DNA from 2 places in the Halobacteriovorax vibrionivorans genome. Region 2 is predicted to be linked to the other one. Evidence: riboswitches for the same ligand, from Rfam matches in the RefSeq annotation. Region 2 holds a riboswitch; the other holds the start of a gene.
What was found. Region 2 has a riboswitch for cobalamin ahead of DAY19_RS15120 (TonB-dependent receptor plug domain-containing protein). Riboswitches for the same ligand answer to the same signal wherever they lie in the genome.
Positions count from the first base shown of each region.

Region 1: another riboswitch for cobalamin. It lies ahead of DAY19_RS00380 (acyl-CoA thioesterase); the one in region 2 lies ahead of DAY19_RS15120 (TonB-dependent receptor plug domain-containing protein).

Region 1 is NZ_QDKL01000001.1:71,499-75,056, reverse strand. It holds gene DAY19_RS00395 (hypothetical protein) at 1-36, shown strand, start outside; gene DAY19_RS00390 (hypothetical protein) at 134-526, shown strand; gene DAY19_RS00385 (hypothetical protein) at 584-1,213, opposite strand; adenosylcobalamin-variant (AdoCbl-variant) riboswitch at 1,329-1,406, shown strand; gene DAY19_RS00380 (acyl-CoA thioesterase) at 1,432-1,827, shown strand; gene DAY19_RS00375 (pentapeptide repeat-containing protein) at 1,872-2,438, shown strand; gene DAY19_RS00370 (hypothetical protein) at 2,464-3,558, shown strand, end outside.
Region 2 is NZ_QDKL01000001.1:307,701-311,258, forward strand. It holds gene DAY19_RS01545 (winged helix-turn-helix domain-containing protein) at 1-8, opposite strand, end outside; gene DAY19_RS15505 (winged helix-turn-helix domain-containing protein) at 155-478, opposite strand; gene DAY19_RS01555 (adenine nucleotide alpha hydrolase family protein) at 595-1,185, shown strand; gene DAY19_RS01560 (hypothetical protein) at 1,289-1,804, shown strand; adenosylcobalamin-variant (AdoCbl-variant) riboswitch at 1,876-1,954, shown strand; gene DAY19_RS15120 (TonB-dependent receptor plug domain-containing protein) at 2,074-3,558, shown strand, end outside.

The sequences.
Region 1 (3,558 bases), 240 kb from region 2:
GGTCGTGGCATTAGAATGTTAGAAGAACTGCTTTAGTGTTATCTAATAATTGTATAGTGTAAATATTATCAATCGAATATACATCGTGTAGCTCGTAATCTATATTCCCCTAAATTATTTAAAGGGGATTCCAATGAAAAAGCTAATTCTACTAATGCTAGTTACGTCATCAATTTTTGCCAATACACTAAGTGAAAAGCAAGAATCAGAGGTTTTAACAGCAATTGATAATATTTGTGGTGATACATGGTGTGAAGGTGATTTTAATTTTAGCTTCAACCTATTTGTTTGTGATGAGAATACAAATTCATGTGTTCTTCAAGCAGATTTAATCGTTTATGACTATAGTGGTGAAGTTGAAACTGAAAAGCGCTTCCCACAATCTTGTATTGTTAAAGGTTATACAAACTTCAATCAAATGGTTGAAGAAAGTCGTTGGGGATATGATCTACAATGGCCATTCTATGAAGCTGTTACAGATTGTGTAACTGAGATGGAAGAAGCAGTTTATCAGGTTTGGGAATAACGGTTGAATTTAAAATATTAAAAATATAGGCCTCTTTCAAAGAGGCCTTTTTTATTTCTATTTTAATTTGTAAGGCATATTTGTTTTTGGATTCTTTAAAACACCTTGTGGAAATGAGCTTCTCATTCTCTTTCCATTTGAGAGAATTGTTACATTTACTTGGTTCCCACCAGAGGATGTCTTGTATTCAAATGAGATTTCATTATCTGAGAATAGTCTAATATTCTTATCTGATTGTGCATCAAATGTTGTGTCGTACTCTTTAAATGCATACATTTCATCGAGAAATTTAAATTCAATAGGGCGACTATATTGTCCTGCCCAGCCAAGTGCATATTTAGCGCTTTCCACTATAATTCTGACTCCACTTGTACATTCTTTCCCTGATTTAAAGAAACCAGTTTGTTCTAAAGACTTTGTACTATTTAAAGAATAAGTAAAACGAGTAAGGCCATTTCCTAATTTTGTTCTCTTCTCTCTTAGTGGAGTTGATTGATGTTTTGTTTTATATTCAGCAGAGTCAGACCACACTGGGATCTCATAACGACACCATTGCTCTAAAGTTACATCAAAATTGAGCTCATTTGTTGGAGCATAAAATTCAAAGCTAAAAGGTCTTGCTGTTGTTTGAACTGCTTGAGCGCTTAGACCTATAAAAAGAGTACTTAGGGGAATTAAGTATTTCATTATTTATTCCTTTATATGCGGTTTTTATTTAAGTTTTAAATGAAATATCACTTTTGTTCATTTATGCCAGTTAAAATGTATTTTATTCATTGCCTTGATGCTCGTTTCTATCTAATATCCAATAGTTAATTAGTGAATATGGTGAAAATCCATTACTGTCCCGCAACGGTTATAGTCCGATCCTAATTAGCAAATAACATTTATCCCGAGGAGGAATTATGACTGAAGATCAGTTAAAAGACGCAATCGCGCGCTCAAAAACACGTATTGTTAGGGCCGTTTTCCCAAATAGTACAAATCATTATGACACATTATTTGGTGGTATCACGTTGAAGTGGATGGATGAAGTTGCCTTCATTACCGCAACAAGGTTTGGGAGAAAGAAATTTGTCACTGTTTCAAGTGATCGTGTGGACTTCAATATGCCGATCCCAGGAGGCCACTTTGCTGAACTTATTGGAGAAGTTGTTAAAGTTGGAAAAAGTAGTCTAATTGTGGATGTTACTTTAATGCTTGAGGCAATGTATGAAGAAGGACAGGTTGAAGCAGTAAAGGGGAGTTTCACTCTAGTTGCAATCAATGATGAACGAAAGGCTGTACCTATTTTCTCATAAAAATAGAGATGGATGGATAAACTTTTTTAATTTAAAATATGACTATGTCATATTTTGAAGAAGAAGTATTTAATAGCGAAAATATTAGTGAACTCAGCTCTCTAAAAGGGGGCGAGTTCATTTGTTGTGAGTTTAATGATTTAGACTTAAGTGGACTAGATGCATCTGGTGCAAAGTTTATTGAATGTAAGTTTAATAACTCAAATTTGAGTAATTTAAATCTATTAGGTGCTACACTACGAGATGTTTCATTTCGTGATTGTAAGTGTGTCGGTATTAATTTTTCTGAGTGCAATAATTTATTTGATTTAAGGTTTAAGAGAGCTTCTCTTGATTATACAAGCTTTGTGGACTGCTCGTTAAATAGTTCAAGCTTTATTGAAAGCTCTTTTAAAGAGGCGGACTTTTCTCAGGGAACTTTTGAAAATTGTGACTTTACAAATAGCAATCTCTTAGGTGCGAATTTTTCAATGGCCAATATGAAAGGCTCTAATTTTAGCCATGCAATTAATTTCTACATTGATATTACAAATACAAATTTAAAAAAATGTAAATTCACTATGCCTGAGGCCCTAAACTTATTGGGACCTTTTGGGATAGAAATCGAATAATCAAAACTAAGCTAGGAAGGCGCCAATGAAAACACCAGAGAAATTTGCTTTAAAGGTTAAAGACAAAATCCGTGCACAAATTAATAGTGCCACTTCAAACAAACATCTATATTCACAAAAAGATTTCCTCTACGAAAGAAAGGGGCCTTGGCCACAGCCTTCTCCTGTTCATCCTTGGGGAGAATCTCCTGCTGTTATTCATGTTCCATTTAGAGAAGTCGCTGACTGGTGGCTTTGGATTGGCCTTCGTTATATGGCGACTTTACCTCTTGCTCCTTTTTATTATCTTAAGGCCAAGATCATTCCTGGACTAAAAGAAGTCACGAATAAGGAATTTGAGGACTTATTAAATTATTCGATGATGAGTAAATTTTTAAGTGATCAATTAGATGAGGAAGATTGGAGAGTATTTAGTGATTATAATAAAGACGAGAGAGAATGGTTTATTGTCGATCTCGATGCTGTAAGAGTTGTAAAAACTTTTCCTGGTATTTATGCCAGCGCTTCTAAAACACTCCTATATAAAGAAGGAGAGCGCTTCATCGTTCAGGCGATCTACATCAAAGACACTGAGACTGTATTTGATATAAGTGAGGATTCTGATGCATGGGAGCTAGCAAAGTACTTCGTCCTTCAAGGAGGAGCTCTATGTGCAACTTTAGTTGTTCATCCTTTATTGCACTTTCCATTCGACTCTATAAATGCCATCTCTAAGACATCATTACCTAAAGAGCATGTTTTATTTAAATTACTATCTCCACATTTTCGTTTTACTCTGCCTCTAGAGAATGCAGTATTAAATTATAAGAGCTCTCTTCTTCAAGAGAAGTGGTGGATGGTGTATGCGCCTTACCCTGGAGGGCCAGCTGGTTTAAGAGATTTACTAGTGGAAGGATATAAGGGAATTAAAGGAAATTTATCATATCCTCCATTTTCATACTCTCTTAATTCTCCAAGTGTTGAAGGAAAGTACGGCATCTATTTAAAAAGCTACTATGAAGTTTTCTATAAATTTGTATCAGAAATTTTATCAGATGTAGAAGATGGTGATTTTTGGATTACTAAATGGTCTGATTATTGTCATCAACACGTTAACGATTTTCCAAAAGGTAATGATATT
Region 2 (3,558 bases):
AATGTCATATTTTTAACTCCTCCCCCTTCAATAAATTAGGTTAATGGGAGGCGAAAAAATTAACAACTTATAGATAGGAAATGTCTAAACAATTATCCTAATCATAGAAATATTATTTCCTACAGATATGAAAAATGGCTATAAATTCAATACATTACAGATCGTGTAAGCAAATTTGGTTGTTGCGATTTATACGAATCCTGAAATCAACACCTTTTGTTTTATGTCTTAGGTGTGTGAGGTGGGTATTGACAGTTTTATTTGCCACATCTACATCTCCCCATATAAATTTAACTAGTTGCTCCCTCGGATAGACTCTTTTGCCACCATCGAGAAGAAAAAATAGGATCTTACACTCGGTTTTTGTCAGCTCTACCTTTCTTTCATCAACATAGGCTACTCGATTTTTTGGGTCCAAGGACAGATTTCGAAAAGATAGGGTCTGATTATTTGAATTATTAAGTGGTTCCATATTCATTTCTCCTCCAGAAGAATCATTGAGAAAATTTTATTCCATTGAACATGTCCATGTTTGTGAGGTAAAAATAAACCTATAGGGATTATTCACATATTAATTGGACTTAAGAGTAATTGATGAAAAATAAGAAAGTACTATTTTGGAGCGGTGGTTTAACCTCTCTTGCAACATTAAAGAAACTATTAGAATCACATAAAAAGGATGAAATTATTCTTCTTTGTCTTCTTAATAAAGAAGGTAATGAATTAGGTCATACAGGAATCCCCGAAGAAGTACTCCAGCTACAAGCTCGATACTTAGGTTTAAAATTAGTACGACTCTATCAAGATGAGTTAAGTAAAAAGGTCTTAGAGAAATTTGTCCAACAGGGATTTGAATTCTATTGTGGGTCTCGAGATGGCCACTTCATTGAAACAACCCCTCTACTGAATTCCCTAAAAGTTGAAACTCCTCTTAAAGGTATTGCATATACTGAGTTAATGGAACAAGACCAGTCGAGAACAATTCTAACTTCGGTACAAAACGAAGAGGATCAAAGGTTACTTGGTAAAGAAATAAGTGATATTTCACAATATCTTCAACAGAGTAATCAGCGACTAGATACTTTTGTGATTTACGATCCACTTTTTCGAATCCGCATTCCATTTTCAAAAAATATTGTTGTTGAAAAAGATGGTTATTTTATCTGTAAGATAAGAAGCGTTTAGTATTCAAGAAGTTTTCTCTTAACTTGAATTTATTTTAACATTACCTCCATACTTGCTTGCCTCTTGGGTCATATAATCAATGGTGATCACTTTTGGAGGTTTTATGAAGTCAGAAAGTAAAAGAAGGAAGTTTCTCTTTGTTGGTGCTCGAATTGTTATGGGAACGGTTCTACTTCTAGGAGGAGTTACTCCAGGTCTAGGGCTATTAACAGAGTCACAATTTACACCTGAGGCCCTTTCCTTTATTAATTCTCTGCAAGAAACTGGTTATCTTTACTACATGATTAAATCACTTGAAATTGTACTTGGGACAATGTTTCTATTAAATTTGTTCATTCCATTATCGGCCGTAATTGCAGCACCACTTGTAATTAATATCTTATTTTTTGAGTTATTCTTATGTAACTCATTTTTAATAGCGCCGATATTACTAATTGCCTGTGAGACAATCGTGTATCTAGAGCATCGTAAATTATTTAATTGGTTATTTAAGTATCAAGTTCATACACATACAAATGATTTAGATGCACCAGATATGATTATTCTCTCAGACTTAAAAGAGAAAGATCCTAAAACTTATAAAAATGTCGTCAATTCTCAGTACTATCACAATATATAATTTCTATCTTATGGCCCATTGTCTTCAAGCTCTTCTTGACAGACAATGAGCCTCCTGTGAAAATTCATGAATTGAAAAATTCGACAAGGTGAACTCTGTGAAATTCAGAGACTGTCCCGCAACGGTTAAAGTCCGATCCCTGTTTTTTAAACTTTATATCTCGGAGGAAGATCATAAGAACGCCACTTATTCTATTATCTATAGTTTCATTACCAATTCATGCTGACATTTTTATCAAGGCCTCAAAGCTTGAAACATCAAAAGAAAAAATAACTAGCGATGTGACTGTCATTACCGCCCAAGAAATTGAAGACTCTGGAGCAACGACCTTGCAAGAGCTTTTACAAGGTAGGTCATCAGTATTCATACCCCAAACAGGAGGACTTGGATCAATCGCAAGTTTTAACTTAAGAGGACTACCAACAGGTTTTTCTAAAGTTATTATCGATAATATCGAGCTTGTTGATCCAACTGATATTAATAACTCTTTTCAAGTGAATAATCTTTTGCTCGAAAATATCGAAAGCATTGAGATCTTAAAAGGAAGTCAGTCGATACTCTATGGATCAAACGCTGTTGGTGGTGTTCTAAAGATTAATACAAAGAAAGGACATAAGAACAATTCATTAAATCTTGAATACGGAAGTTTAAATACAGTTAAAGCTGGCCTTCAGAGCAGCGGCAACTCTGATAAGCTCAATTATGGATTAAGTGCGAGTTACCTCTCAAGTGATGGCTACTCTGCTGTCAATGAAGATAGAATCGAAAATGCAGAAGATGATTCATTTAAGAACTTAAACCTCAATCTTAATTTAAGCTATCTTTTAAACGAACAATTAGAACTTAATTATCAAGGTCAACTTCTTGACTCAGAAGTAGAAATTGATGGTTTTGAATCCACTCCACCGTATGGTCCAATCGATGTCGTTGAAAACGATCTTAATGAATACCTTCAATCAAATCATTACCTAGGGTTTAATTATTTTTCTGAAGATGAAAAATTAACGATAACTCCAAGTATTCGTTATTCACATATTAAGAGAGAAGACCCTACGAATAGCTTTACGCCATTATATAAAGGTAATGAAATACAAGCTAAACTTGATATTAAGTATAAGCACACTCAAAACCTAAGCCTACTTTCTGGAGTTGAGTACACAAAGCAAGAAGACGAAGTTGAGAATTCTCAAAGTGAATTATACTCAGTTTACACTGCAGCAAACTTAAGTCTTGAGAAATGGTTTTACGATCTTGGACTGCGATTTGATGACTTCTCATCAATACAGTCTAATAATTCAAACGTAATAGGTAGCGCAGGTGCAGGTTATCGAATAAATAATGAGACCTCTTTAAAGGCACATATTTCACAAGGATTTAAACTTCCTACACTTTATCAACTGGCCAACCAAGTTGATGATTTAAAACCAACAGATAGTATAAATACTGAGTTTATCTTTAGCTACAATACGATAATGTCTCAATTTGAGGCCGCTATATTTAACTATGATCTTAAAAATCAAATTGATTACGATACTACTGCTTTTGGTTATGACAATATAGCAAAATCTCAAATTCAAGGGATTGAATTAAATCATTCAATAGAATTTAAAAATAGTTTTAATATAAAGACATCTCTAACTTTTCAACGTGCAAAGAATGAAACAGATGATTCTGATTTATTAAGAACACCAAAACAATTAGGAAGCTTAGTTCTTGGTTATCAAATAAGTAAAAATCAAAGACTGATTAATAAT